Regions from separate parts of the Pseudorhizobium sp. NPDC055634 genome, predicted to be linked through region 1. Evidence: riboswitches for the same ligand, from Rfam matches in the RefSeq annotation. Region 1 holds a riboswitch; each other region holds the start of a gene.

Evidence for each region. Region 1 has a riboswitch for thiamine pyrophosphate ahead of thiB (thiamine ABC transporter substrate binding subunit). Riboswitches for the same ligand answer to the same signal wherever they lie in the genome.
Region 2: another riboswitch for thiamine pyrophosphate. It lies ahead of thiM (hydroxyethylthiazole kinase); the one in region 1 lies ahead of thiB (thiamine ABC transporter substrate binding subunit).
Region 3: another riboswitch for thiamine pyrophosphate. It lies ahead of ACWGPT_RS04870 (ABC transporter permease); the one in region 1 lies ahead of thiB (thiamine ABC transporter substrate binding subunit).

The regions. Positions count from the first base shown of each region.
Region 1 covers NZ_JBSHHW010000006.1:207,338-217,230, forward strand. Annotated here, with positions in the region: gene ACWGPT_RS12360 (ABC-F family ATP-binding cassette domain-containing protein) at 1-1,134, shown strand, start outside; gene ACWGPT_RS12365 (response regulator) at 1,285-1,734, shown strand; TPP riboswitch at 1,785-1,883, shown strand; gene thiB (thiamine ABC transporter substrate binding subunit) at 1,901-2,923, shown strand; gene ACWGPT_RS12375 (thiamine/thiamine pyrophosphate ABC transporter permease ThiP) at 2,930-4,561, shown strand; gene ACWGPT_RS12380 (thiamine ABC transporter ATP-binding protein) at 4,548-5,273, shown strand; gene ACWGPT_RS12385 (M48 family metalloprotease) at 5,464-6,993, shown strand; gene ACWGPT_RS12390 (RNA polymerase factor sigma-32) at 7,003-7,863, opposite strand; gene ACWGPT_RS12395 (CarD family transcriptional regulator) at 8,154-8,723, opposite strand; gene fdxA (ferredoxin FdxA) at 9,094-9,432, opposite strand; gene ACWGPT_RS12405 (RNA-binding S4 domain-containing protein) at 9,670-9,893, opposite strand, start outside.
Region 2 covers NZ_JBSHHW010000009.1:122,005-131,897, forward strand. Annotated here, with positions in the region: gene ACWGPT_RS15535 (ABC transporter ATP-binding protein) at 1-37, shown strand, start outside; gene ACWGPT_RS15540 (FdhF/YdeP family oxidoreductase) at 225-2,495, shown strand; gene ACWGPT_RS15545 (acetyl-CoA hydrolase/transferase family protein) at 2,688-4,181, shown strand; gene thiD (bifunctional hydroxymethylpyrimidine kinase/phosphomethylpyrimidine kinase) at 4,212-5,027, opposite strand; gene thiE (thiamine phosphate synthase) at 5,024-5,659, opposite strand; gene thiM (hydroxyethylthiazole kinase) at 5,656-6,462, opposite strand; TPP riboswitch at 6,502-6,596, opposite strand; gene ACWGPT_RS15565 (glycoside hydrolase family 13 protein) at 6,675-8,360, opposite strand; gene ACWGPT_RS15570 (SDR family oxidoreductase) at 8,495-9,277, opposite strand; gene ACWGPT_RS15575 (HD domain-containing protein) at 9,346-9,753, opposite strand; gene ACWGPT_RS15580 (GFA family protein) at 9,750-9,893, opposite strand, start outside.
Region 3 covers NZ_JBSHHW010000002.1:371,937-381,829, reverse strand. Annotated here, with positions in the region: gene ACWGPT_RS04880 (aromatic ring-hydroxylating oxygenase subunit alpha) at 1-1,194, opposite strand, end outside; gene ACWGPT_RS04875 (5-methyltetrahydropteroyltriglutamate--homocysteine S-methyltransferase) at 1,547-2,641, shown strand; TPP riboswitch at 2,816-2,919, shown strand; gene ACWGPT_RS04870 (ABC transporter permease) at 3,055-3,813, shown strand; gene ACWGPT_RS04865 (ABC transporter substrate-binding protein) at 3,832-4,776, shown strand; gene ACWGPT_RS04860 (TRAP transporter large permease) at 4,782-6,641, shown strand; gene ACWGPT_RS04855 (TRAP transporter substrate-binding protein) at 6,653-7,651, shown strand; gene ACWGPT_RS04850 (DUF294 nucleotidyltransferase-like domain-containing protein) at 7,669-9,834, opposite strand.

The DNA.
Region 1 (9,893 bases):
CACTGGCTGCGCTACGGCGTGACGGCGAGGCGCAAGCGCAACATGCGCCGCCTTGGTGAATTGCAGACCATGCGCGCGACCTACCGCGGCCACAAGGGTCCGCAGGGGACGGTGCAGGCGGCCGCATCGGAAGGCCGGGAATCCGGCAAGCTGGTGATCGAGGCGGAGGCCATTACCAAGCTCTACGGGGAACGCGTCATCGTCGCTCCCTTCTCGATCCGCGTGCACCGTGGCGACAGGATAGGCCTCGTCGGCCCGAACGGTGCAGGCAAGACCACCCTCCTGAAAATGCTGACAGGCCAGCTCGAGCCCGATAGCGGCACAGTCCGGCTCGGAACCAATCTCGAGATCGCCACCCTCGACCAGAAGCGCGAGGACCTCGACCCCGAGGACACGCTTGCCCACTACCTCACGGACGGACGCGGCGAGACGCTTCTCGTCAATGGCGAACAACGTCACGTCGCGGGCTACATGAAGGATTTCCTCTTCCAGCCCGAGCAAATGCGGACGCCGATCAAAAACCTTTCCGGCGGCGAGCGCGCGCGCCTGATCCTTGCCCGGATCATGGCCAAGCCTTCCAACCTGCTGATCCTCGACGAACCCACCAACGACCTCGACATCGAAACGCTGGACCTGCTGCAGGAGATCGTCGCCGGCTACAACGGCACCGTCATCCTGGTCAGCCACGATCGCGACTTCCTCGACCGGACGGTGACCTCGACCATTGCGCCCGCCGATCCCGAGGCGCCGGACGGGCGCTGGATCGAATATGCTGGCGGCTATTCTGACATGCTGGCCCAACGGCGCGGCGCGCAGGAGGAAAGACGGCGATCCGAGCGCCAGGCCAGGGAAAAGGCGGAAGGGACGCCGCCCGCCGGCGATGCGCCCAAGAATCGCGGCAAGCTGTCCTTCAAGCAGAAGTTCGCCCTGGAAAACCTGCCGAAGGATATCGAAAGGGCCGAGGCCGAGATCGCCTCGCGGGAAGAGCGAATGGCCGATCCGAACCTTTTCTCGAGGGACCCGGCAGGCTTCAATGCGCTGGCTGGCGAACTGGAGGCACTGCGCAAGCGCCTTGCCGGGATGGAAGAGGAATGGCTTGAGCTTGAAATGCTGCGCGAGGAGCTTGAGGGCTGATCTTAACCATCTGTTAGCCATGAAAAGGACTTGAAGCACGTCAACCTGTCGCATTGCGGAACAATGCCGGCGAGTGGTCGTTCGGGTGGCAGTATCGATGTGGCACGGCCTGATCGGTACCAAGCGGCACCGAACCATCAGGAGCATCCGATGCTGACAGGCGTAACGAGTGGTTGGCAGAACCCAGTCTCCGAGGAACACCGTGTCCTCATCGTGGAGGACGAATTCCTGATTGCCCTCGACGTGGCAGAGACGATCGAGGCCATGGGCCTCAAGGTCGCCGGACTGGCGAACGGTCGCAGCCCCGCCCTGGCACTCGCGCATTCCGCGGACATCGCCCTCGTCGACGTCAACCTGGCGGACGGCAGGACAGGCCCGTCCATCGGCCGTGAACTGGCGGAGAAATACGGAGTTACGGTTATCTTCATGACCGCAAATCCCGAGGAGATCGAGCCTGGCAACAACGGCCCTCTGGGCGTTCTCACCAAGCCGGTCATGCCTCATGTCATCGAGCAGTCGATCGGCTATGCGCTTGCGGGCCGCACGGGCGGCTGCGCCGAACTGCCGCGCGAGCTTCGCGTCTTCCAGCGCGCTCACTGACCGCACCTGGACGGCGCTTGCAAAGCGCCGTGTCCCTCGCTAAATCTCTGGCTGATCTAACGGGGTGCCGCGCGCGGCTGAGAGGTATCCACCAACCCGCAGAACCTGATCCGGTTAACACCGGCGGAGGGATTAGACGGCGTCCATCGGCCCCTATTCCTTCGCGATCAGCACGGAGGCATGGATGCGGCTCTCGGGATTTTTGGCTTTCATCGCGGGATTGACCGCTCTGACCCCGGCTCTTGCCCAGGAGCCCAGCCTTACCGTCTATACCTACGAAAGCTTCACGGCCGAATGGGGCCCGGGCCCTCGGGTAAAGGCGGAGTTCGAGAAGTCCTGCGGATGCAGGGTGAACTTCGTGGCTGTGGCCGACGGCGTCGCGCTTCTCTCCCGGCTGAAACTCGAAGGCGAAAATACTGAGGCCGACATCGTCCTGGGTCTCGACACCAATCTTGCCGCAGAAGCCAAGGCGACGAGCCTGTTCGAGCCTCATGGTCTCGATACCGGCGCAATCACGGTGCCGGGCGGCTACCGGGACGACATCTTCATCCCCTATGACTACGGACATTTTGCAGTCGTCTACGACACCAAGACCATCGACGCCCCGCCGACGAGCCTGAAGGATCTGGTGGAGGGGGACCCGTCGCAGAAGATCGTGATCCAGGATCCACGCACCTCCACCCCGGGGCTCGGATTGCTCTTGTGGGTGAAGTCCGTCTACGGCGACCACGCCGAAGAGGCATGGACCAAGCTTCGCCGTCGCATCCTGACCGTAACTCCGGGCTGGTCGGAGGCCTATGGCTTGTTCACCAAGGGCGAGGTTCCGATGGTCCTCTCCTACACCACCTCTCCCGCCTATCACATGGTCGCCGAGGGTAGCGATCGATACCAGGCGGCACCCTTCGCTGAGGGCCATTACATCCAGATCGAGGTGGCAGGGCTGACGCGGACGTCGGATGAGAAGGAACTTGCGCGGCGGTTCCTCGATTTCATGATGTCGCCCGCCCTCCAGGACATCATTCCGACGACCAACTGGATGATGCCGGCGGGAAAGACGAGCGAGCCTTTGCCACCAGCGTTCGATCGGCTCGTGCAGCCGGCCAGGACCTTCCTCATGGATCCTTCCGAAGTGGCATCGAACCGTCAGGCATGGATCGACGAATGGCTGACCGCCATGAGCGGACGCTAGCCTCCGATGCTGACAGGACGGGAGCAGAGAGCCGCGATCGGCGGAGGCATTATCGCCTTCTTCGCCATCGCCGCTTTTGTAGGGCTTGCCGTCTACGCACTTCTTGCCGCCGCGCCGGCAGGTGAAGGTCACGCCTTCTGGTCGGCCTATACGGTGCGCGTACTGCGGTTCACGCTGCTTCAGGCGGGGCTCTCGACGCTGCTTTCCATCGGACTTGCAATCCCGGTCGCACTGGCGCTCGCCCGGCGGCCGCAACTTCCGGGACGGCTCTGGATCCTGCGGCTGATGGCGCTGCCGATGGGGCTTCCCGCACTTGTGGCGGCGCTTGGCCTCATCACGATCTGGGGCAGACAGGGGCTCCTCAACTCGCTCCTCCTGCAGGCAGGCCTCGACGAGCCGGTGAGCATCTACGGCCTCGGCGGCATCCTGCTCGCGCATGTTTTCTTCAACCTGCCGCTCGCCTGCCGGTTGATGGTCGCCTCACTCGACCGTCTGCCGGGCGAATACTGGATGCTTGCCGCGCAACTGGGCATGCGGCCGGCGCCTATCTTCCGGTTCATCGAATGGCCTGTGCTGCTCCGGGTCCTGCCGGGAATCGCCGGCCTGGTCTTCATGCTTTGCGCAACGAGCTTCACGCTCGTCCTGGTGCTCGGAGGAGGACCGGCCGCGACCACGCTGGAAGTCGCGATCTACCAGTCCCTGCGGTTCGACTTCGATCCCGCCCGCGCGGTGGCGCTGTCGCTGCTGCAGATCGGTCTGACGGCCCTGCTCCTGATCACGCTCTCCCTCCTGCCTGCCACCGATGACCGGTTTCCGAGAAGCGGGCGCCACGTGCGTCGTTTCGACGGGCATGGATTTGCCGCGCGTGCATGGGACGCGCTGGTCATCACCACCGCCACCGCCTTTGTCCTCCTGCCCGTTCTCGCGGTTCTCGCTGCGGGGTTACAGGCGGACCTCTCCCGTCTCCTCCAGAGCAACACCTTCCATCGGGCGCTGGCAACGAGCGCGACGATCACGCTGGCATCCGGCCTGCTCGCAGTCTCGGGCTCGGTCGCCCTCGTCAACGCGCGCCTGGCGATTGCCGACCGAAAGAACCCCGGCATGCTGCTCGGCGGCTTCTCCTCCATTCTCGGCGCCACCTCCCTGCTCGTCCTCCTCGTGCCACCGGTCGTGCTGGGCACGGGCTGGTTCCTGTTTCTGCGGCTCTCGGGCTCGGCGTCAACGTGGATCGTCTGGATCGTCGTTGCGATCAACGCGCTGATGTCGATCCCCTTCGTCATCAGGGTACTGGAACCGGCAATGGCCGAGCATCGCAGGGATACCGCCCGCCTTGCCGCGAGCATTGGCGTGACGGGATGGGCCCGCTTCTGGCGGATCGACCGCCCCGTGCTGACGAGGCCGGCGCTCCTGGCGCTATCGTTCGCGATGGCGCTGTCCCTCGGCGACCTGGGGGCGGTCGCGCTCTTCGCTTCCAACGATTTCGTCACCCTGCCCTGGCTGCTCTACGGCAGCCTCTCCAGTTACCGCACGCAGGATGCCGACGGTCTCGCGCTGTTGCTGGCGGCGGTATGTCTCCTGCTGACGGTGATCGGAACGTCGGGTCGGCAAATGAACGGGAGCCATCATGCCCATCGCTGAGTCTGCGCCTGAAATCCGGCTCGAGAACCTGGACCTGAATCTGGGGAGCGCGCGCCTTCATCTCGACTGCACCATCCCGGCCGGTATAATCACCGCCATTGCCGGGCCATCCGGCGCGGGCAAGTCCACGCTTCTGAACCTTGTCTCCGGATTCGAGATGCCGGACAGCGGTCGCGTCCTGTTCGGCGGCAAGGATATGGCGGGCCGCCATCCCTCCGAGCGCCCGGTATCGCTGGTCTTCCAGCACAACAATCTCTTCGGTCACCTCGACGTCTTCACCAACGTCTCGCTCGGGATCAACCCGTCCCTGCGCAAGCTGAGCGGCGAGGAGCGGGAAGCCGTGGTCACCGCGCTTGATCGGGTCGGGTTGGCGGGCATGGAGCGGCGGCTCCCGCCCACACTGTCCGGCGGCGAGCAGCAACGCGTCGCATTTGCCCGCGCGCTGGTGCGCCGCAAGCCCGTCCTCCTGTTGGACGAGCCCTTCGCCGCGCTGGATCCGGGGCTGAGGCTGGAGATGGCCGAGCTCCTGTCCGATTTGCATCGGGAGACCAGGATTACCGTCATCCTCGTGACCCACGACCGGGAGGAGCTTCGCCGCCTGGCGGACCATGTCCTTTTCATGGACGGTGGACATATCCTGGTCGCTGCCCCGGTCGCGCAGTTCCTGAAGCGGCATGATCTGGCCGCCGTCCGGCAATTCCTCGCCGGCTGACCCCTGCCACAATTTAGTCGTGGCACGGTGGCATCGCAGCAACAGCATGGTCCTGCTTTGATTGCCACGGGCGTTCTGGACAGGAAGCACTATATTGGCTGAAAGAAAGTCGCTAAGCCGGAAGAAAAAGGCGGCCGGCCTTGTACAGGGTGGGGCGTCCCCTGCGGATGATGGGAAGCGGGTCTGTAGAATGACGAAGCCGAGACTGCGGACGAGCAAGCGTGGAGGGACGGCGTCCCGCCGGACCGGTACGGCCCGCGCGGCAAGGCATCTTGCCTTCCTGTTCGCCTCCGCCGCCGCGCTCTCCAGCTGCCAGTCCATCCTCGACCAGGCTTACCAGCCGAATGTCGCCCCATCCGAGAACCCGCAGATCGTCGATCAGGTTCAGAAGAACGACCCCCGTGCCCAGATGGGCGCGCGCGAACATCCTCGCATCGTCGCGAGCTATGGCGGCGAGTATCACGATGCCAAGACCGAAAGGCTGGTCGCGCGCATCGCCGGGGCGCTGACGGCCGTCGCGGAAAATCCCTCGCAGTCCTACCGCATCACCATCCTGAATTCGCCGGCGATCAACGCGTTCGCCCTGCCGGGCGGCTATCTTTACGTGACGCGCGGCCTGCTTGCACTCGCCAACGACGCGTCGGAAGTCGCGGCCGTTCTCTCGCACGAAATGGCCCACGTGACGGCCAACCACGGGATCGAGCGCCAGAAGCGGGAGGAGGCGGAGGTCATCGCCAGCCGGGTGGTCGCCGAAGTCCTTTCCAGCGACCTCGCCGGCAAGCAGGCCCTCGCACGCGGCAAGCTGCGGCTGGCCGCCTTTTCCCGGCAGCAGGAACTGCAGGCCGACGTGATCGGCGTCCGGATGCTGGGAGAAGCCGGCTACGACCCCTATGCCGCTCCGCGCTTCCTCGATTCCATGGCCGCCTATGCGCGCTTCTCCTCGGTGGATCCGGACAGCGACCAGAGCCTCGACTTCCTCTCCAGCCATCCCAACGCACCGCAGCGCGTCGATCTCGCGCGGCGACACGCGAGGGCGCAGGGCATGGAGGGGACTGTCGGTGACCGGGGGCGTGAGTACTATCTGGCAGGCATTGACGGCCTTCTCTACGGCGACAGTCCGGAGGAAGGCTTCGTGCGCGGGCAGACATTCCTGCACGGAAGCCTTGGCATACGCTTCGAGGTCCCGGCCGATTTCCGGATCGACAACAAGGTGGATGCCGTGCTCGCGACCGGGCCCGGTGAAACGGCGATACGCTTCGATGGGGTCGATGCCGGCGACACCACCAGCCTGACCAACTATCTGACCAGCGGCTGGGTTGCCGGCCTGAAGCCGGAAACGGTCCGCATGACAAGCGTCAACGGCCTTCCGGCCGCGACCGCCCGTGCCTCGGCCGAGCGCTGGGATTTCGACGTCACCGTCATCCGGATCGACGACCAGATCTTTCGCTTCCTGACGGCGGTTCCCAAGGGGAGCGCGGCGGTGGATTCGGTTTCGACCGTGCTCAAGTCGAGCTTCCGGAAGATGACGCCCGAAGAGATAGCCTCGCTGAAGCCGCTCAGGATACGGATCGTGACGGCCGGGCCGCAGGACACCCTGGCAAGCCTTGCCGGACGCATGATGGGTACGGACCGCAAGCTTGACCTCTTCAAGCTGATCAACGCGCTTCCGGCCGGCGCGGCGATTTCGCCCGGCCAGAAGTTCAAGATCATTTCAGAATAGCACCGCCCTCTAGCAGGCGGCCATCTGCGGATTGGCGGATACGAGCGCGGACTTGAGCTTCTCCATCGCCCGGCTCTCGATCTGGCGCACGCGTTCCTTGGAAATGCCGAGCTCCGCACCAAGGGCTTCGAGCGTCGCTCCCTCGTCGGTCAGCCGACGCGCCCGGATGATCTTCTTCTCGCGATCGTTGAGCTTGGTGAGGGCACCGTGCAGCCATCGCATGCGCCGCTCGCCGTCGATCATCCCGGAAACCTGCTCGTCGGGGAGAGGCTCTCCGCTTGCGAGCATGTCCAGCCGTTCGCCGCTGTCTGCATCGCCGGCTATGGAAGGCGCCTGGAGAGAGGCGTCGTTGCCCGAAAGCCTCGCATCCATTGTCTGGACATCGGCGACACTGACGCCGAGGGCGGCGGCGATCTCCTCATGGATCGCACGCGATGTAAGATTGCTGTCGCCGCGCGCGAGCTTGGCGCGAAGGCGCCTCAGGTTGAAGAACAGCGCCTTCTGGGCGGAACTCGTGCCGCCGCGGACAATCGACCAGTTGCGGAGGATATAGTCTTGCATCGAGGCGCGGATCCACCAGCTGGCATAGGTGGAAAAACGGACGTCGCGGGCGGGCTCGAACCGGGCGGCTGCCTCAAGAAGCCCGACATAGCCTTCCTGTACGAGGTCGCTCATCGGCAGGCCGAAGCCGCGGAACTTGGAAGCCATGGCGATTACCAGCCGCATATGGGCGAGCGCAATCTGGTTTCGGGCATCCTGATCCTGGTCGTCCTTCCACCTGACCGCAAGGTTTCGTTCCTCATCTCTCGCCAGATAGGGAGCCGACATTGCGATCTTGATCATATTGCGGTCCGCAGACATGGCTTTCATCGTGTCTTCTCCGTGACGTTGGCTGGCTTCGACAAGAATGACAGTCGGATGATGCCGCGGCCGCTGCCACGAATTGACCCCTTCCGCCGTCCTCATCCCCTCTTCGTTCCCGCGAGGTCTTGCCATCTCGAGGCCGACCTCTATGTCGTGTTTGGGAAACAGCCGTTGAGGCGTCGTGCAGACGGACAACAGTCGCCGTTACGGCGGATTAACGTCCTGCGCGGAAAAAAGTTCCAAAAAAAACCCGGCGCGAAGGCCGGGTCTTTGGGTCAGCAATGAAATGACTGCGCTTACGCGGCCTCTTCCTGGGAGTCTTCTTCCTCTACGACCTTGCCCCGCTTCGGTCCCTTGGCGAGATTGACCTCGACCAGGCGGACGGCCTCCGTATCGGACATCTTGTTGACCGCCGCGATTTCACGGGCCATCCGATCGAGCGCAGCTTCATAGAGCTGGCGTTCGGAATAGGACTGCTCAGGCTGATTTTCGGCACGGTAAAGATCGCGCACAACCTCGGCGATAGAGATCAGGTCGCCGGAATTGATCTTGGCATCATACTCCTGCGCGCGACGCGACCACATCGTGCGCTTCACGCGGGCCTTGCCCTGGACAACCTTGAGGGCGCGCTCGACGAAATCGGTCTCGGAGAGCTTGCGCATGCCGATGCTGACGGCCTTGGCCACCGGCACCTTCAGCCGCATCTTGTCCTTCTCGAAGTCGATCACGAAAAGCTCGAGCTTCATGCCCGCCACTTCCTGTTCTTCGATGGCGGTGATCATGCCTACGCCGTGCGCCGGATAAACAATCGCTTCACCGGTCTTGAAGCCGTGGCGTGCCGAAGATTTTTTCTGCTGGGTCGTCATACGTTTCACAAACTCCCTGTTACGCACCCGGTGTACGACCGGGGCCGGGTCAGGCAGGCCCGGATGAGACGGGGGAAACCGTCGGGTCACTCGATACTGGTCCGACCACGTGCGCGAAAAGAAACTCCACCGCGATCAACGACGACAAACACATTATTGGAATGTCACGGAAACCGCGTCGGATGTCCTGTTACTTTCGTGATGTTTTTTGGGCACACCAGTGCCGCTTGTGGAACAGTGTTGTCTGTCTACCACAAAAAAGTGCGGAAATCAATTATTTGCTTTTATGCGTGGCGTGACAGCATCATCTCTGCCTGCTTAATCAATAGGCAGCGCATAGACCACAAGCCGCGGTTGACGCCGTACGGACTTAGTCGCCCTTTCCGGGTTCCGGCGAGAAGTATTGCTCGAACTTGTCGGAAACTCCATCCATCTCCTTGGCTTCCGGCAACGGATCACGTTTCACCGTGATGTTGGGCCAAATCTGGGCATATTCCGCATTGATCTTGAGCCATTTGTCGAGCCCCGGCTCCGTATCGGGCTTGATCGCCTCGGCCGGGCATTCCGGCTCGCAGACACCGCAATCGATGCACTCGTCGGGATGGATGACGAGGAAATTCTCCCCTTCGTAGAAACAGTCGACCGGGCAGACCTCTACGCAATCGGTATATTTGCAGCGTACACAATTGTCAGTGACTACGTAGGTCATGCGGCACTCCAGAATTGCGGTCTGGCGGAGGCGGCCTCGGGAGGTATGCCGCTCGCCGGCGCGTACGAAAGGCGTTGGCCATGGGGCCACCCGGCACAAAAGCCCGCGCGTCGGTGTGTGAGGTAAGACCTTTCCCCGCGCATGGCAAGAATAAACCTTCTTCGCAAACCAATGCGTTGAGAGCATTATTCTCCCGCCCGCGCGGTGCGTGGCATGTCGCGGGCAAGGAGGCGCCACTCAAGGCTTGAGGCGCCTCTGGGCGCGCTCGAACGGCGTCAGCTTGGGCTGTTCGCCGAGTTCGGCCGAAATGTCGGAGTAGAGGAGTTGCGCCTCCTCGAACGGTCCGCGGCGCGACCCGCCGTCCCGAACGAGAAGCAGGACGTCGCGTCGCTCGAGCGCAAGCTTGACCTTGTCCCCGGGACGAACCTGGCAACTCGACTGGATGACAGGTTCGCCGTTCA
Region 2 (9,893 bases), on a different contig from region 1:
GCATCTGGGAGTCGGCCGGGCGACCACCCCGGCCTGACGGAGCCACGGCCGAGTCTGCCGTAAACCGGTGACCCTTTAAGCTCAGCCGGATCGATCACGCATGTCTGACCGCCGCGCCTGCCTCAAGCCCGCAAAGCGCGGAACCTTGGCTTGTTCGAGGGGTTCATCCTAGCCTGTCGACGCATGGTCGACGGGCCTGTTTTATCCGTAGATCGGGGGATGCCATGTCGAAGAACGAGACCGTACATTACGATGGTCCGGCCGGAGGGTGGGGTTCGGTACGCGGGATTGCCAGCATCTATGCAAAGGAACTGAACTCCCCCGCGGTGCTCGATACGCTACGCCGGCAGAACAAGCCCGGCGGGTTCATGTGCGTCTCCTGTGCCTGGACGAAACCGGCTGATCATCATCCCCTGGAGTTCTGCGAGAACGGCGCCAAGGCGACCCTCTGGGAACTGACGCCGAAGCGATGCACGCCGGAGTTCTTCGAGCAGCACACGGTTGCGGAACTGCGAAACTGGTCGGACCATGACCTGGAAAAGCAGGGCCGGCTGACACATCCGATGCGATACGAGCCCGCAACGGATCGCTATGTGCCCTGTTCATGGGAGGAGGCGTTTTCGGCGATCGGCAGCGAGTTGAAGGTTCTCGATCCCAAATCGGTGATCTTCTACGCGTCGGGTCGCGCCAGCCTCGAGACATCCTATCTCTATGCGCTCTTTGCCCGGCTTTATGGTACCAACAACCTCCCCGACAGTTCGAACATGTGTCACGAGACGACGTCGGTCGCGTTGAAGAAGGTGATCGGGTCGCCGGTCGGCACGTCCGTCTACAGTGATTTTTCATCATGCGACGCGATGTTTTTCTTCGGCCAGAACACCGGTTCCAACAGCCCCCGTTTCCTCCATCCTCTGCAGGCGGCCGTCAGGCGGGGCTGCCGCATCGTCACCTTCAACCCGGTGAGGGAGAAAGGGCTGGAGGCGATGATCAATCCGCAGAGCCCGACCGAGATGCTGACGGGCCATGCCACGCGGATCTCTTCCCAATATCACCAGGTTAAGACGGGCGGCGATATCGCCGCGATCCTGGGGATGTGCAAGCACGTCTTCGCCCGCGACGACGAGGCCAGGGCCAACGGGAGATCGGTGATCGACCGCGACTTCGTCGCCCAGCATACCCATGGTTTCGATGACTTCGAACGGAAGGTCCGCGAAACGGGGTGGGAGGAGATCGAGCGCGAATCGGGCCTTGACCGGGCTTCGCTGGAGGCGGCCGGCCAGGTCTATGTCGAAGCCGAACGGGTGATCGGCATCTACGGCATGGGGCTGACCCAGCAGGTCGGCGGTTTCGAGAGCATCGCCATGCTCGTCAATTTCCTGCTGCTGAAGGGAAACATCGGCCGGGACGGAACGGGCATCTCGCCGGTCCGTGGCCACTCCAATGTCCAGGGCCAGCGTACGGTCGGTATTTCGGAAAAGCCGGAACTGGTGCCCCTCGACCGGCTTGCCTCGATGTTCGGGTTCGAGCCACCCCGGGACAAGGGCATGAATACCGTTGCCGCCTGCGAGGGTATCGTCGAAGGCCGCGTGCGGGCCTTCATAGGTCTTGGGGGCAATTTCGTGCGCGCCATTCCGGATCATGGCGTGATGGAAGCCGCCTGGACCAGAATGCGGCTCACCGTCCAGATCGCCACCAAGCTCAACCGCAGTCACCTCGTCAACGGCGAGATCGCCTATCTCCTGCCGTGTCTTGGGCGAAGCGAGGAAGACATGCAGGCGAGCGGACCGCAGACGGTGACCATGGAAGACAGCCTGAGTTGCATCCACGGCTCCGTCGGCAAGCACAAACCTGCAGGCGAGCAACTGCTTTCCGAGATTGCCATCGTCGCCGGCCTCGCCAAGTCCACCCTTTCTCCCAATCCCAGCGTGAAGTGGGATGAATGGCAGGGCGACTATTCCAAGATCCGCGACCTGATAGAAAATACCTATCCGGACCAGTTCCATGACTTCCACCGGCGGCTCTTCACCCCCGGCGGCTTCTATCGCGGCAACAGTGCCCGCGAGCGCATATGGAAGACGGAAAGCGGGAAGGCGGAGCTCACCGTGCCAGAGGGGCTCGCCGCGACCGGCTTCGACGATCGGGAAGGCCGCTACCGGTTGATGACGCTGCGCAGCAACGACCAGTTCAACACCACCATCTACGGCTACAGCGACCGGCTGCGGGGCATAGAGGGAACGCGAAAGGTCCTGCTGATCAACCTTCGCGAGATGGCGCGGCTTGGCCTGATCGAGGGGCAGAAGGTCGCGTTGAAGACCGATACGGACGACGGCATCGAGCGCAGGGTGGGCGACCTGAGCGTGCTCCCTTTCGATCTCCCCGACGGTTGCGTTGCCGGCTACTACCCGGAGCTGAACCCGCTCGTTCCGCTCTCTCTTCACGAGAAACGGTCCCATACGCCGGCGTCCAAGGCCGTTCCCGTTCGCATCCTCGTGTGACCGGCTTTCGGTGACATGCCCTGCGGCCGACCCGGGTGCGAGGCTGCGCGGCGGCTGACACGGACTTGACATTTCTCAATGTTTGCAGGTTTGCATTCGCATATTGTGCGCGCCGACGCAGGCAGCGTTTGCCTGCCTGAACGGCTGCCCGGCCCCTGATCAGATGGCCTGATGCAATCGAAGGATGAGAAGATGATCGCCGACCGTATTCGTCGCCCTGCCCTGTTTGAGAAGATCGTTTCGGCCGAGGAAGCCGCAGCCCTGATAGGGGATGGAATGATCGTCGGCATGAGCGGGTTCACGCGCGCGGGCGATGCCAAGGCGGTGCCGGTCGCAATGGCGGAACGTGCCCGCACGGACCCGTTCAAGATCACGCTGATCACCGGCGCATCGCTCGGCCACGATGTCGACAGGATGCTAACGGAGGCGAAGGTTCTTGCCCGCCGCATGCCGTTCCAGGCCGACCGCACCCTCCGCGCCGCGATAAACCGCGGGGAGGTCATGTTCATCGACCAGCACCTTTCGGAAACGGTCGAGCACTTGCGTTCGAACCAGCTCGGCCCGATCGACTACGCGATCGTTGAAGCCGCGGCGATTACCGAGGAAGGAAATATCGTTCCTTCGACTTCGGTCGGAAATTCCGCGAGTTTCGCGGTGCTTGCCAAGAAGATCATCGTCGAGATCAATCTCAGCCAGCCCCTCGAGCTCGAGGGGCTGCATGACATCTACTTCCCCGGCAAGCGGCCGACCCGGGTGCCGATTCCGGTCGTGACGTGCGACAGCCGCGTCGGCTTCCCCTATGTGCCGATCAATCCCGACAAGATCGCCGCAATCGTGGTGACCGAGGTGAAGGACAGCGCGTCGACCGTCGAGCCGCAGGATGCCGATACCAGTGCCATCGCGTCGCACCTCATCCGTCTGTTCGAGCACGAGGTTCAAAAGGGGCGGCTTGACCTTACCCTGCAGCCCTTGCAGGCGGGCATCGGGACCATCGCGAACTCGGTGCTGAGCGGTCTTGCCGACGGCCCGTTCCATCATTTGCGCATGTACAGCGAAGTCCTCCAGGACAGCACGTTCGACCTTTTCGACGCCGGCAAGCTTGCCTTCGCCTCCGGGTCGTCGATCACCCTTTCCGACGCCTGCGCCGACAGGGTCTTCTCCGATCTCCCTAAGTACAAGGAGCGGCTGGTACTCCGGCCGCAGGAGATCAGCAATCACCCGGAAGTCATCCGCAGGCTGGGGGTGATCGGCATCAATACCGCACTGGAGGTCGACATCTACGGCAACGTGAACTCGACCCATGTCAACGGCACGCACATGATGAACGGAATCGGCGGGTCTGGCGATTTTGCGCGCAATGCCTACCTGTCGATCTTCGTGACCAAATCGCTGGCCAAGGGCGGCAAGCTGTCTTCGATCGTCCCGATGGTGCCGCATGTCGATCACAACGAGCATGACGTCGACATCATCGTCACCGAAAACGGACTGGCGGACCTGCGCGAACTGGCCCCTCGCGAACGGGCCCTGGAGATCATCCGGACCTGCGCTCACCCGGATTTCCGGGACGCGTTGACGAGCTATTTCGAGCGCGCCTGCGCAAGGGGAGGGCACACGCCGCATCTCCTCGAGGAGGCGCTCTCCTGGCACGTCCGTTCCCAGGCGACCGGGACGATGCACGAAAGCTAGTCACATGGCGCACCGCGGCCCGCCCGATCCCTATCCGACGGGATCGGTTCGACCGGTGTTGTGGAAATGATGCACGGGGCCGTGGCCCGATCCGACATCGAGTTCCCCCGATCGGGCGATTGCCGTTGCGAGATACCGTTTGGCGGTGCTGACAGCCGCAGCGACGGCATTGCCCTTTCCGAGTTCCGCGGCAATCGCGCTCGAGAGCGTGCATCCCGTTCCATGGGTGTTGCTGGTCCTCACCCGGCTTCCCTCGAACCATGTCGGTCCGCTATGCTCCGCAAGGACGTCAGGACTTTCATCGCCCGGCAGATGCCCCCCCTTCACCAGCACGGCCCCCGCCCCGAACGCTCTCAACGCCTCGGCCTGCGCCACCATCGCGTTGCGGTCCCGCGCCTCCGGTTCTCCCAAAAGGGCGGCGGCCTCGGGAAGGTTCGGGGTGAGGACGGTCGCAAGCGGCAGGAGACGGTCCCTGAGCGCTGCAATCGCCTCGTCCGCAAGAAGGGAGGCGCCGCCCTTGGCGATCATGACCGGATCGAGGACGATCGGGATATCCGGATGCCGGGACAGGATGTCCGCCAGCGTTTCGGCGATCCCGGCATCGGCGATCATGCCGATCTTCACGGCATCGACCCGAATATCGTCAAGAACCGTACGGACCTGATCGGCCACGAATGCGGCAGGGACGACGTGAACCCCGTAGACGCCTTTCGTGTTCTGGGCAGTCAGCGCCGTCACGGCCGCCATTCCGTAGGTGTCGCGTGCCGCGAAGGTCTTGAGATCGGCCTGTATTCCGGCGCCCCCGGACGGGTCGGAGCCGGCGATGGAGAGAATGTTGGCGATCATGATCTCGCTCTCCTTATTTCCGCAAGCAGTTCGCGGGTGGCGCCGAGCGGGTCGGGCGTGCCGCACACTGCGGAGACGACCGCCACGCCGGACGCACCTGCCGCCAAGACCGAAGCGACATGGTCCTTTTTCAGCCCCCCGATCGCGACCGCCGGAACCGGAGAAGCCGCGACGATAGCGGCAAGGCCCTCCGGGCCGATTGGCTGCTTGTGGTCGGGCTTGGTGGCCGTGGCGAAGACCGGGCCGACACCGATATAATCGACGAGGGAAGGATCGACCCCGCGCGCCAGTTCTTTTGTCTCGACCGAGAGGCCAAGGATCAGCCGGTTTCCGATGGCAGCACGCGCCGCCGCCGTCGCCATGTCCGACTGCCCCACGTGCACGCCTTCTGCGCCAATCTCCAGGGCCGCCTCCACATCGTCATTGACCATCAGGGGCACTCCCGATCCGGCCATTGCGGCCCGGACCGATTTTCCGGCAGCGACCAGGCCGCGGCGGTCGGCGTGCTTGTCCCTGAGCTGAATCATGGTTGCGCCGCCTTCGACGGCGAGTCGGGCGGTCTCGGCCATGCCGACGGCGCGGCAGAGGTCAGGATCGAGAATGACGTAGAGCGAGAGATCAAAGTTCTTCATTCCGTGCGTATCCTTGCTTCCGCCTGGAGCCTCAGCGGGCCAATGGCCGAGAGGGCATCGAGGAACAGCGGCGGGAAAGAGCCGGGTCCTTGCGCCGGATGGCCGGCATCCTCGCCGCAGACCGCAAAAAGCGCCATGGCGGCGACGGTTGCTTCCAACGGCCGGTCCGGGGCGATGGCGGCGAAGGCTCCGGTGAGGCAGGTCAGGGCGCAGCCGAACGCCGTGACCTTGGGCATGATTTCCGAGCCTCCCTCGATCCAAATCCGGCGATCGCCGTCGGTGACCATGTCGCTCTCGCCGGTGACGGCGACGATGCAGGAGTGCCGCCGAGCAAGCTCGACTGCCGCGGATGCCGCCGCGATGCTGCTGTCGCCGCTGTCGGCGCCCTGACCCCTGCTCTCGAAGCCCGCGAGGGCGAGGATTTCCGAGGCATTCCCGCGGATAACCGTCGGTTCGAGTTCCAGAAGCTCTCCTGTCACGCGGCGTCGGAAACTCGTGGCATAGTGGGCGACCGGATCGAATATCCAGGGCTTTCCCATGGCCTTCGCCGCGCCGGCCGCACCTTTCATCCCGGGCACGCCCGCCGCCCGCAGGGTGCCGATATTGATCGTCACGGCGGCCGCGATCCCGGCGAACTCGGCAGCCTCTTCCTCGGCGCTGACCATGGCCGGCGACGCGCCGGCGGCGAGTAGGACGTTCGCGGCTATATTCATCGCGACGTCGTTTGTAATGCACTGGACAAGGGGATTGGTCGCGCGCAACGCCTCCAGCATCGTCCCGCAACTGGACGGAAAATCTGTCATGAGATCGCCCTTTCTTCATCCAGCAAGGGCAAGGCAGGGGCATCTCCACCCGCGACTCCCTCCGCCAGCATGATCTGGTTCAGGTTCAAAGGGTACTTCTCAGCCCGCTTCAGCGGACGCCCCCGTCTCCACCAGACTTAGGAAGAAATAGGGCGCTTGTCATCCTCAAACTGCCGACGCAATGCCGGAGCAAACGGAGCCGTTCCGGGCTGCTAAGGCGCGAGGCGGGACGACAGGAGCGCAAAGGCCTCGTACGGTTGGAGGCTCATAGTCGACCCTACTTCCTCCATCGGCGCATAGTTGCTGATCAGGCAGCGACCTCGCCGGCGCAATTCGTCCGGGAGCGTGACCTCGACCTCGCGCGGGGCGAAACTCGCGACGACCAGAAGCTCCTCGTCCTCCAGCGTCCGCGTATAGACGAACACATCCGGATGCTGATCCAGCCAGGCCTGATAGCGCCCGTAGACAATCACGGGATGCTGCTTGCGAAGACGGGTAAGGGCCCGGTAGTGCGCCCAGATGGAGCGATCGTCGGATATCTGGCTCGCGGCATTCAGGGTCGCATAGTTCGGATTGACCTCAATCCAGGGAGCGCCGGTCGTGAACCCGCCATTGGGATCGGCGCTCCACTGCATGGGCGTGCGCGCGTTGTCACGGGCGCTTTCGTTTGCGCCGCGGATGAAGTCTTCCGCGGGAAGCCCTGCCTCCAGATGCAGGCGATACAGGTTGAGTGTCTCGATATCCTTGTAATGGTCGATGGAGGCGAAGGCGGCATTGGTCATGCCGATCTCTTCGCCCTGGTAGATGAACGGCGTGCCCTTCATGAGATGCAGCACGGTGGCGAGCATCTTGGCCGATTCCACGTGGTAGCCCGTGGAATTGCCGTACCGCGAGACGGCGCGTGGCAGGTCGTGGTTGCCCCAGAACAGGGAGTTCCATCCGTCTTCCGAAAGCGCGTGCTGCCATTTGCCGAAAACCGCCTTCAGCTTGACGAGGTCTATCGGCTTCGGCCGCCACTTTCCCATCACTTCGTCCCAGCTCTGGGTCACATGCTCGAACTGGAACACCATGGAGAGTTCGCGACGGTTCCTTCCCGAATAGAGCAGGGCAGAATCCGGCGTCGCGCTCCAGGCCTCGCCGACCGTCAGAATGTCCCGCTGCCCGAACGTCTCGCGGTTCATTTCCTGAAGGTAATCATGGAGGTGCGGGCCGTCGGCGGTAATGCCCGCATCGACATCCTTGCCGATGAGATCGATCACGTCCATCCGGAAGCCGGCAATGCCCCGATCCAGCCACCAGTTCATCATCCGGTAGATTTCAGACCTCACCTCGGGGTTCTTCCAGTTGAGGTCCGGCTGTCTCTTCGAAAACAGATGCAGGTAGTATTCGCCGGTCTCCGGGCAGAGTGTCCATGCGGAACCTCCAAAGGAAGACGTCAGGTCGTTGGGCGGACCGCCGTCCGGCGCCGGTGGCCGCCAGATGTAGTAGTCGCGCAGTCGGTTTTCCCGCGAACTGCGCGCATCGATGAACCATGGGTGCTCCTCGGACGTGTGGTTGACCACGAGATCGAGGAGGATCCCGATGCCCCGCTGGCGCGCCTCCGCGACGAGCCTGTCAAAGTCTGCAAGAGTACCGAATTCGGGTGCGATAGCCTGATAGTCAGCGATGTCGTAGCCATTGTCGTCCATCGGCGACTTGTAGATCGGCGAAAGCCAGAGGACCGTAACGCCGAGGGACTGCAGGTAGTCGAGGCGGCTGATGATGCCGGGAAGGTCGCCGACCCCGTCTCCGTTGCTGTCGCAGAAACTGCGCGGATAGATCTGGTAGACAGTTGCGGCATGCCACCATTTTCGCTCGGGGATCGGTAGGTTTTGCGGCCTGGCGGCAAGCTCGGTCATGCGCGGCTCCGATATCGGGATCACGATCGCCAACGCAAGATGAGCGGAGCGGTTCCCGTCGTTTGAACGCAAGGCCGATCAAGAAACGTTTCCCGCCCGGGGTTGGCAATCATCGAGAATGCGGCGCGCCGCACTTACCGCAGGAGACCCTGGCCGCCATCGACGTAGATCGGCACGCCCGTCACATGCCGGGCCCTGTGCGATGCGAGGAAGAGGATCACATCGGCGACGTCCATGGCGGCGCCGGGCGCGCCCTCCGTCAACGGTATGTCGCCTTCGGGCCACTCGACTGGAACGGCCGTCTCGTCGGCATCGCGGATGCTGGTGTTGTCGTCGATCTCCGTGGAGATCTTCCCCGGGCAGACCGCGTTGATCCGGATCTTGTGCCTTCCGAGTTCCAGTGCCAGCTGCTTCGTCATGGCCACCTGTGCCGCCTTGGTGGCGGAATAGGCGGTGGCCCCCGGCGAACTAAACGTCCGATTGCCGTTGATGGAGGAAACGATGATGATCGATCCGCCGCCATGGGCCTTCATGACCGGCACGGTCGTGTGAAGCGTCAGATATGTGCCGCGCAGGTTCACCGCGATCGTCTGGTCCCATTCCTCGGGCTTCAGTGTGTCGATGGGCGCCCATACCCCGTTGATGCCGGCATTGGCGACGACGATGTCCACCCGGCCGAATGCCTCGATCATGCGGGAGACCGCCTCGTTCATCTGCGCCTCGTCGGCGACATCCGCCTCCAGCACGATCGCCTCCCCACCCCTCGCGGTGATTTCAGCGGCCGCCACTTCCAGATCCCGGCGCGTATGTCCGAGCAGGGCGACCTTTGCTCCATGGGCGGCAAGCGTCACCGCCGATGCCCGGCCGATGCCCGATCCGGCACCGGTTACCAGTGCCACACGCGATTGCAGTTCCATGTCGTCCATCCCTTCGTCTCGTTCGGCCGCAGACAAGGCGGCGATGCCGGCTGCCGGCCCATCTGCCGTCACTCTTCGAGGAGCCGAAGCCCGATGCGATATTTCTCGCCATCGCCTCCGGTGCGCTCCGTAACCGCCAGGTTGTCGCGGAGATCCGCCAGCTTGACGGCCTTCGCCAATGGATTTGCGCCGGCTCTCATGACCAGTTCTTCGTACGATTCCCCGCCTTGCCTGGTCAGGGCGTCAACGGCGGCAAGGACCGCGGGCGCAAAGCCCTCGCTTCGCAATCGGTTGACCGTCCATTCGGGTGCGTTTTCAGGCAGGTCGTGCAACCAGGCCACGGTCACCGCATCCTCGCCGAAGACGGAAGCGGCAACCCGGCGCACATGATCGATCATCGGCTCCCCGGTCCGCTTCATCTCGCCGGCATGAGCCTCCTCCGCGATCTCCCGGGCACGCGACGCACCGGCGATCATTCGCGGTCCTCAAGGAACTGTTCGGTATCCTGGACGGGCGGGAGCCAGTTCTCGCGGCGCTTGATCCAAAGCTCGTAGGTCGGTTCAAGGTCGGTAGGCGCCATGTCGAGAGATCCGACGCGAATTTCCACCTCTTCCTC
Region 3 (9,893 bases), on a different contig from region 1:
GAAGTTCGTGTACCACTCGACGAACTGCATGACTCCGCCCTCGTGCTCGGGAGAATAGGGTCCGGGCTCGTAGGCCGGCGAGCGGATGCCGAAGGCGTTCTCCTCGACGATCTGCCGGTCCTGGTCGTTGGTCATGTTCCACACATGCGTCAGGTCGTGGAGATCGTAATCGACGCCCTCGACGGCATCCTTGTGCACCAGCCATGTGGTGGTGACCGCCGTCTCTTCCGCCGACAGCGGCAGCACGCGGAAGGAGATCGCATGGTCGACGAGGATGTGGTTCCACGTCGTCGGGTAATGGAAGAGCAGCATCGTGCCGATATGCGAGATCGTGACATCGTCGGAGAGCGGCCGTCGCACGGCCCTTCGGCCCGTCATCGTGTAGCTTTCGGCATCCTCGATCAGCGGCATGCGGGCGGTGCGGAACTGGCCGGACGGGTCGATGCGGAACTCGCTCGGCAGCCGCGCCGCCTCGCAGCGTGCCCAGTGTTCCGCGATGACCGGATCGTCCTTTGCGCCCTGCACCCCCGTCGCGCTCGGCGCCTCTGGATAGGTGCGGCAGAGTTCCGGGTGATTGCTGGCGCAGTGGTAGCATTCCCGGTTGTTTTCCCAGACGAGCTTCCAGTTGCCCTTTTCGACGATCGTGTTCCGGTGGGCGACCTTGGCTTCCCACAGCCGGTGCGGCTTCATGTACGGCTCGATCGACGCGCGCACCGGACCGAAGTCGCCCGGCGTCTCGGCAAGGCAGATGAAGATGTAGCCCGCGACGCTCTCGCAGGCGACGGCCTTCATGCCGAACTGCGCCTTGTCGAAATCCTCGCCCATCTGCCGCGCGAAGACCAGCGAGCCGTCGAGGTCGTAGGTCCACTGGTGGTAGGGGCAGACGAGGCGGGCGGACGCGCCGCGCTCCTGGGTGCAGACCCGGTGGCCGCGATGGCGGCAGGTATTGTGGAAGGCCCGGATCGCGCCGTCCTTTCCCCTGACGATCACCACCGGATAGTCGCCGATCTGCGCCGTGAAATAATTGCCGGCGCGCGGGATCTCGCAGTCATGGCCGATGAACAGCCAGTCCTTGTACCAGATCTCCTCCAGATCGACCCGGTGGAAATCGGGATCGGTGTAGAAGGGTTGTTCGAGGCTGAAGCCGGGGGTCCTTGCCCTGATCCGGCGAAGCATGTCGTTGCGGGCATCCATTCTCTTCATCCCTTCGCGGGACCGTCGGATGGCTTAGTTGCGCACCGGCCCGCCCTGAGGCGCCGTCGCCCGATCGCCCACCGCAACCAGTCGTTCCTATCGACCCTGGGCCGGTCATCGTCTTCTCGAAACCGCACTGCGCGTGCGGCGCCGAACAGCTTCAGGCTAGCAGAGGTGCCGGCATTTCGAGATGTTCTTTCGCGACATGGCGACTGCGCAAACGGAACAGCCGTTCGACACGGCGATTTCCTCTCCGGTTCCGGCCCGTCCTGTGGTATCGGCATGACGGTCGCGCTCGCGGGTGGACTGCCCATGCCGCCGCGCGACACGGGGCATCAATCGGAGGAACAGCATGCCGACACCACCTTTCCGTGCCGACCACGTCGGCAGCCTTCTTCGCCCGCTCGCCATTGCGGAGGCACGCGCGGCGCAAGTCGACGCGGCCACCCTGCGCGCCATCGAGGACGCTGAAATCCCGAAGCTCATCAGGATGCAGGAAGAGGTCGGCCTCAAGGTCGTCACCGACGGCGAGGCCCGCCGCGCCTTCTGGCATTTCGATTTCATGGGCATGCTCGACGGCATGGACATGGAAACCCGCGGCCAGGGCGTGCAGTTTCACGGCACCCAGATCCCGCCGGTCCATCCGGTGATCAACGGCAAGCTCGGCTTCCCCAAGGATCACCCGATGCTCGAGCACTTCACCTTCGTGAAGGATCATACGACCGTCTGCCCGAAGATCTCGATCCCCGGCCCGTCCTGCGTCCACTTCCGCACCGATCCGGTCGACGTCCGCCCGGCCGAGTACAAGGATCCCGACGTCCTCTTCGCCGATATCGCCGAGACCTACCGTCAGGCGGTCGCCGCCTTCTACGCCGCCGGATGCCGCTACCTGCAGCTGGACGACATCTTCTTCGCCTATCTCGGCGATCCGAAGCAGCGCGAGCAGCGCAAGGCCATGGGCCAGGATCCGGACTGGCTGATCGACCGCTATGCCTGGATGCTCGAGGAGGCGATCAAGGACCGGCCCTCCGACATGGTCATCGGCATGCACATGTGCCGCGGCAATTTCCGCTCCACCTACGCCGCCACCGGCGGCTACGACGCGGCCGCGGACGCCATCTTCAACAAGACCAGCGTCGATATCTATTTCATGGAATACGATACCGACCGCGCCGGCGGGCTGGAGCCGCTCAAGCTCCTGCCGAAGGGCCGCAAGCGCATCATGGCCGGCTTCATCACCACCAAGACGCCGGAGCTGGAATCCATGGACTGGCTGCGCAAGCAGTTCGAGGCGGCCTCCCGCTACGTCGACATGGACCAGCTCGGCATCGCGCCGCAATGCGGTTTCGCGTCGACCGAGCACGGCAATGCCATCACCGAGGAAGACCAGCGCCGCAAGCTCGAACTGGTGGTGAACACCGCCCGGGAAATCTGGGGAACGGCGTAAGCCCTTGGTAAAGCCGAACCCGTCCGTTGCCGCGGGCGGGTTCGCATCGATCCCGACCCTCTCCCGCCAGAACCTCCCGCCCGCGAACGGCCCGCCTCCGCGCCGGTGACAGGTGCCTCTGATCCTTTCCCGCACCGACCCGATTGACACTCGCCCGGACTTCGCCGAACATGGCCGCATTCCGAGGGGGGCATCGTAACGATGCTGAGATGGCGGTGAGCCGGACCCTTGAACCTGATCCGGGTCATGCCGGCGTAGGAACGGAAACGGCCTTTTTCGGCGCGAATTCTCTTCTCCGCTTTGCCTGGATCTCCGTGATGTAACGTCGGGAGATCGATTCATGCCATGCATTTCAAGTCGGCGCCCCCGGACGGGGCGTCCGCCGTCCGGCCGGCCGGCGCGATAGGCGGACCATGCCGTCCCGTCACATGGGGATGGGGGTCGTCGGCCTGCTGGTGCTCTGGCAGCTCGCGGTCTGGCTCTTCACGCCCCCGGCCTACATCCTGCCGCCACCGGCGAACGTGCTCGCCGCCTTCGCCACTCGGGGCGGCTTCCTGCTGTCCAACAGCCTGGTCACGATCACCGAGATTGCCATCGGGCTTGCCTGCGGCGCGCTGCTCGGCTCGCTCGCGGCCCTTGCGGTCGCCGCCTTCCCCCGTGCCGGCCGGCTCGTCTGGCCCGTCATCCTCGTGCTTCAGGCGCTGCCGGTCTTCGTGCTGGCGCCGATCCTCGTCTTGTGGTTCGGGTTCGGTGTCGCGTCGAAGGCGGTGATGGCCACGATCATCATCTTCTTCCCGGTCGCGTCCGCATTCGCCGATGGCCTCAACCGGACCGACCCCGCCATCCTCGATGCCGTGGCGCTGACCCCGGCGACCCATTGGCAGACCCTTCGCCACATCCGCGTTCCGCTCGCCCTGCCGGGCCTCGTGTCCGGCCTGCGCGTCGCAGCGCCCCTTGCGCCCATCGGCGCGGTGGTCGGTGAATGGGTCGGCGCGTCTGCCGGGTTGGGCTTTGTCATGGTCCAGGCGAACGCCCGCATGCAGACCGATATCGTCTTCGCCGCAACCGTCGTCCTCGCGCTGCTCACCCTTCTGTTGCGGCTCGCGGTCGATGCGGCCACCGCCCGCTTCACGCCCTGGGCGCCCGAAGTCCCGTCCCGTAACGCAAGATAGTTAGCCGGAGAAGCTTTCATGAATAGTCGTCTTGTTTCCCTCCTCCTCACCGCGGCCCTTTCGATGCCGATGACCGCTCATGCCGCGGATCGCCTGACCGTCATGCTGGAGTGGTTCGTCAATCCCGATCATGCGCCGATCGTCGTCGCCCGCCAGAAGGGCCTGTTTGAGGCGGAGGGGCTGGAGGTCGAACTCATCCCGCCGGCCGACCCCTCGTCCGTTCCGCGGCTCGTCTCGGCACGGCAGGCCGATGTCGGCGTCCACTATCAGCCCAACCTCTACCTCGACCATGCCGCGGGTCTGCCGCTCGTTCGCTTCGGCACCCTGGTGGAGACGCCTTTGAACACGCTGACGGTGCTCTCCGACGGACCGGTCAACACGCTCGCAGATCTCAAGGGCAGGAAGATCGGCTTTTCCGTCTCCGGCTTCGAGAGTGCCATGCTGAGGTGCATGCTTGCGGCCGAGGGGATAGCCCCGGACGAGGTGGAACTCGTCAATGTCAACTTCGCGCTTACCTCGTCGCTTCTCGGCAGGCAGGTCGATGCGACGATCGGCGGCTACCGCAATTTCGAACTCACCCAGATCCGGCTTGCGGGAGGAAAGGCGCGCGCCTTCTTCCCTGAGGAACACGGCGTGCCGATCTATGACGAATTGATCTTCGTGACGCGCAGCGAACTTGCCGGCGACGATCGCCTGCCGCGGTTCCTCAAGGCGGTGGAAGAGGCCAGCATCTTCCTCACCAACCATCCGGATGAAGCCTGGGCGCTCTTCATCGCCGCCTATCCCGATCTCGACGACGAACTGAACCGCCAGGCCTTCCGCGATACCCTTCCGCGCTTTGCCAAGCGCCCCGCCGCGCTCGACCGTGGTCGCTATGCCCGCTTCGGCGCCTTCCTGGTCGAAAGTGGGCTGATCGAAAAGGCGCCGCCGGTCGCGGATATCGCCATCGAGATCGGGGGGTGACGCGGATGGCGTCCGGCGACAGTGCCGGCGGGAACCCGGCCCAGCCCGCCTTGCTCCGACCGGAAGACCGGCCGGCAGCGCCTTCCGTCGCGGCCGGGCTCGCGCTGCGGATTACAGGCGTGCTCTCGGCTGCGGCGGGCATTCTCCTCGCAATGCTCCTGCTTCTCGTCCTCGTCGCGGTCGCGCTCCGCTACGGCGCCTCGACCGGCTTTGCCGGCACGGAGGAGGCCGCTCTCTGGCTCTTCCTCGCGCTTGTCTGCGCGGGCCTGCCGCTGACGCTGCGGGGCCCGCTTTCCCTTCGCCTCGATATCGTCACCCGGCTCCTGCCGCCGCGCGGGCGGGGCATGGCAACCGTCGGCGCCGATGCCGTGAGTGCGGCCGCGGGCTTCCTTCTCGCCAGGGGAGGGGCCGAGGCGGCGACGGCGATACGCTCGGTCTCGCCTGCGCTTGGCCTGCCGGAATATCTGAGGTTCTGGCCGCTCGCGGCGGGCGGCCTTCTCCTTCTTGCCATGCTCCTCCTGCTGCGCATCGCCGAGGGGAAGGGATTTCATGGCGTCCTGTCGCTTGTCGCCGGCGCGGCAATCGCCTTCGTCCTCCCGGAGGCCGACCTCGTCTCCGGCCTCCTGCCGAGCGCGGTCGCCGCACTCGCCGCCGGCGCCGGTCTCCTCGTCGGCGCCCCGCTTGCCCACTGCCTCCTGGCCGGGGTCCTGATCGCAATTCCGGCCGGAAGCGGAATGTCGGAACCTGCCATCGTCTCCTCGGCCGCGTCGGGCATGTCGCGCTTCCTGCTCCTCGCCATCCCATTCTTTCTTCTCTGCGGCGGCCTGCTCACCATCTCCGGCGCCGGGCATCGCCTCGTGCGGCTGGCTGAAACCCTTGTCGGCCACAGGAGGGCTGGCCTGGCGCAGACCGCGCTCCTGACCAGCGTCTTCTTCTCCGGCGCGTCCGGTTCGTCGATCGCCAACGCCGCCTTCGGGGCGGCCACCTTTCATCCGCATCTCGTGCGCCAGGGCTATCCCCCCGAGCGTTCCGCCGCGATCATCGCCGCCACTTCCGTCCTCGACAATATCATTCCCCCGTCGATCGCCTTCCTCATCCTGGCGGCCGCGACGGACGTTTCGGCCGGTGCCTTGCTGACGAGCGGCCTCTATGCCGGTCTTCTCATGGCCGCCTGCCTGGCGGTGGCGATCCGTCTGGCGAATGGCGACAGCCCCCGCGGTCGCCGGGCCGGCGGCCCTGAACGGGCAAGCGCCATGCTGGCCGCGCTGCCGGCGCTCGGGCTTGTCGCCGTCGTCATCTGCGGCATCCGTTTCGGGATCGTGACCCCGACCGAGGCTGCCGCCGTCGCGGCCGGCTACGCGCTTCTTCTTGCCATCGCAGGCGGGTTCCGTGGCCGGGAGCTTGTCTCCACCTTCCGCCAGGCGGGCGCCGAAACGGCCGCGATCGGCCTCCTGATCGGCGCGGCGGCGCCCTTCGCCTTTCTTCTCGCCATGGACGATGTCGCCGGGGCGGTCGTCGGCATCGTCGGGTCGCTCGGCGAAAGCCCGTGGCAGGTCCTCCTGCTCTGCAATCTCGTCCTGCTCGGGGCAGGCCTCGTGCTCGACACCGGAGCCGCCATCCTCCTGCTCGGACCGATCCTGCTGCCGCTTGCGATCGCCGCCGGGATCGATCCCGTCCAGGTCGGGGTGATTGCCGTGGTCAACCTGATGATCGGAGGCCTCACGCCGCCGGTCGGCATGCTGGTCTTCGTCGTCAGCGGTACGACCGGCGTTCCCGCCGGCGCGCTCTTCAGGGCGGTCGTCCCCTATCTCGCCGCGCTGCTATGCGCCCTCCTGATCCTCTGCCAGCTCGCACTTCTCCTCTGAAAGGATAGCCGATGCTCCCGCTCAAACGCCGTGACTTCCTTGCCGCCGCCGGCCTTCTCCCGGCCCTGGCCTCGCCCGGTTTCATTCGCCCCGCCCATGCCCGCACCCGGGTGGTCACGGTCGCCTCGCTGCTCGGGGAGGAAAAGCCGGAAACGCGGATCTGGCGCTGGGTCGCGGAACGGTCGGAAGAGCGTCTTCCCGGCCGCTTTCGCTTTAGGATCGTCGCCAACGGTGCGTTGGGCGGCGAGAAGGATGTTGCCGACGGCGCGCTGCTCGGCTCGATCCAGGCAAGCCTCTGCACCGTCTCGACCCTGACCGCCTGGGTGCCGCAACTGCAGATCCTCGACCTGCCCTTCCTCTACGGCGACGGGGCCCATCTCGCCCGCGTCGTCGGCGGCGGGGTCGGCAGCGAACTCGGCCGGCGGCTCGGCGAGGAGGGGTTCGTGGTCGGCGGTTTCGTCGATTACGGCGCCCGCCATCTTCTCGCCAAGGAAGCGGTCACCCGGCCGGAGCAGCTGCAGGGCAAGACGATGCGGGTGATCCAGAGCCGCCTTCACACCAGCCTGTGGAGCGGCTTCGGTGCCATCCCCGTCGGGATACCGATCACCGAGACCTATAACGCCCTTTCGACCGGCGTGGCCGACGCCATGGACCTGACCGTTTCCGCCTATTCGGGCCTGAAGCTCTATGAGGTCGTGCCCTTCCTGACGCGGACCTCGCACATCCGCTCCGCCGGTGTCGCCTTCTATGCGGCGGACTTCTGGCGGGGTCTCGACGAGGAGGAGCACCAGGCGCTCTCGGCAATCACCGCCGAGGCCTGCGACCTTTTCAACGGCTGGATGGCGGCGGACGAGAAGGCCTCGCTCGATATCGCCGTCTCGCAGGGAGCGCAGGTGCTCGAGCCGGAACAGCCCGAGGCGTGGCGAAAGCCCGCCGAAGCCGTCTGGGAGGAGTTCAGCGCGACCGTCGGCGGCAAGGAGGTCATCGACGAGGTCCTCCAGCTTGCCTGAGCCGCAGGTCGCTGCGGTCAGTCCTCCCGCAGCAGGTCCTTCACCAGGTGGCGAACGAGGCCGACATGCTGGAGCGCCTCGCGCAGCCGCTCCATGTCGCCGCGCTCGAGCCTGGACACGTCCACCGTGCCCCCGGGCTTGCGGCCGGCCTCGATGTCGGCGATCTGTTGGGTCAGGATGAGCCGCATCAGGAAGCCGTGCATGTCGGCCAATAGCTCCGCGTCGGCCTGCCCGCGTCCGGCCGCCGCGGCCGCCTGGCGCAGGCGCTCCGGCGTCGCATGGGCGCAGATGCCGTGGCGGAGCGCCACGACGCGGGCGCCGGAGACGATCGGCAGCAGGGCCCCTTCCTTGAGGTCGATCCGACCGTGATTGTCTTTCCGCAATCGGCCGAACATGCCGAGCGGGTTGCGGCGTGCCGCTGCGTCCTCGCCGAGCATCCGCAGCATGTCGAGGGAACCCCGCGCCGTATTGCCAGCTTCCGTCCGGACGCTTTCCGCAAGCCGGGAAGCCCCGGTCGATGAGACATGCGCCGGCACGAGGTCGAAGAAGATGTCGACGTTCGCGAGATCCTGCCGCGTCGGGTTCGTCGCCCAGTCGCGGGCCTGCTGCAGCCATTCCGCATGCGTCCGGCGCCAGGCGCCGTTGCGGGCCATCACGCCGGCGCGGCAGGTATGCATGCCGGCGCGGTCGAGGATCTCGTTCACCCGGCACGAGAAGCGGCTGAACCAGTCGTCTTCGGAGTCGAGGTCGCCCTCGTATTCGTCGTCGACGACAAGCGCATTATCCTGGTCCGCGGCCAGCAGGCTCTCGCCCCGGCCGGCGGATCCGAGGACAAGGAGCGCGTAATCGGCAGGCGGCGGGCCGTGGCCGGCAGAAAGCAGCTCCGCCTCGGCGATCTCCGCCGCGCGCGCCGTCATCGCCCTGCCCTCCGCGGCGATCACCGCTCCCACGGCCTGGGCGTTCAGTCCGTCCGACAGCAGGCCGGCGGCGAGCGAGGGGAGGGCCGACTGGACGCGGGCAAGCTCGCGCGGCCGTGTCGCGGCGGCAATCTCGTCGCCCACCGCCAGCGTCGACAGCGCCCTTTCCCGCAGGAGGGTGCGCAGCGTGAAGACGCCCGCAAGCTCGCCATGCTCGTCCCGGACCCCGAGATAGCGGAGGTTCCGGCGCGCCATCAATCCGAGGGCGCGGTAGAGGAACGTGTCCGCCGTCGCGGTGATGACCGGCGAGCTCATGATCGCACCGACTGTAATCGCGCCGGCGTCCGCTCCCTTGTCGGCGAGCGCCCGCAGCACGTCGCGTTCGGTCAGGATCCCGTGCGGGCCGCCGGCCTGCCGGACGATGACGCAGCCGATCCCCCTGTCGGCCATCAGGCGGGCCGCCTCGTGCAACGAGGCATCGGCCCCGACCGTGATCGGCGGGCGGCTCATCACGTCCTCCAGCCGCTGGCGGTAGAGGAAGCTGTCGATGGCCTGCTGGCTTCCCTGCTCGATCGCCGTGTGGAGGAAATCGGGCTTGCCGGCCGGACGCTCGAACCACCCGACGCCCCGCTGCTGCTCCATCAGCGTGGTTGCGGAACGCCCGAGATTTTCCGCCTCGCCGAGGGTGCGCACGCCGCGAGCGAGGAGGCGCGGCTGCATTCCGGCATAGACGCCGGCGGTCGCAAGCGCGTCGCCCAGCGCCGTATGCCGGCCCTCGAGCCGGACGTCGTAGGTGAGCGCAAGGTTGTCGAGCGAGGGGCTGACCAGGCCGGGGGTGATCGCCACCGACATCAGCGCCACGTCGAGCCAGCGCGGCTCCTTCCAGCGCACCCCGTGCCGATGCGCCTCGTTGCGCAGCATGGCGAGGTCGAAGTTGATCGAGTGGCCGACGACGACGCGGTTGCCGATGAACTCCCGCAGCCGCCCGGCGACCTCGGCGAAGCAGGGGCTTGCCGCGACGTCCTCGTCCCAGAGGCCATGCACGCGGGTGGAGGTCGGCGGGATCGGGATGCCCGGGTTGACCAGAACGTCGAAGACCTCGGTTTCCAGGATATCGGCGCCGTGCATGCGAACCGCGCCGATCTGGATGATGCGGTCGTGACGGACGTCGAGCCCGGTGGTTTCGGTATCGAGGACGACCGTATCGAGGGCGATCAGCGGGGCGCTTGCGCCCGCCGCGGCATCACCGGGCGTTCGTGGCGTCAAGCCGATGCTCCCATGTCGTTCCCGGCCCTGTTCATCGCCCTTCCCCGTCCGGTTCCCGG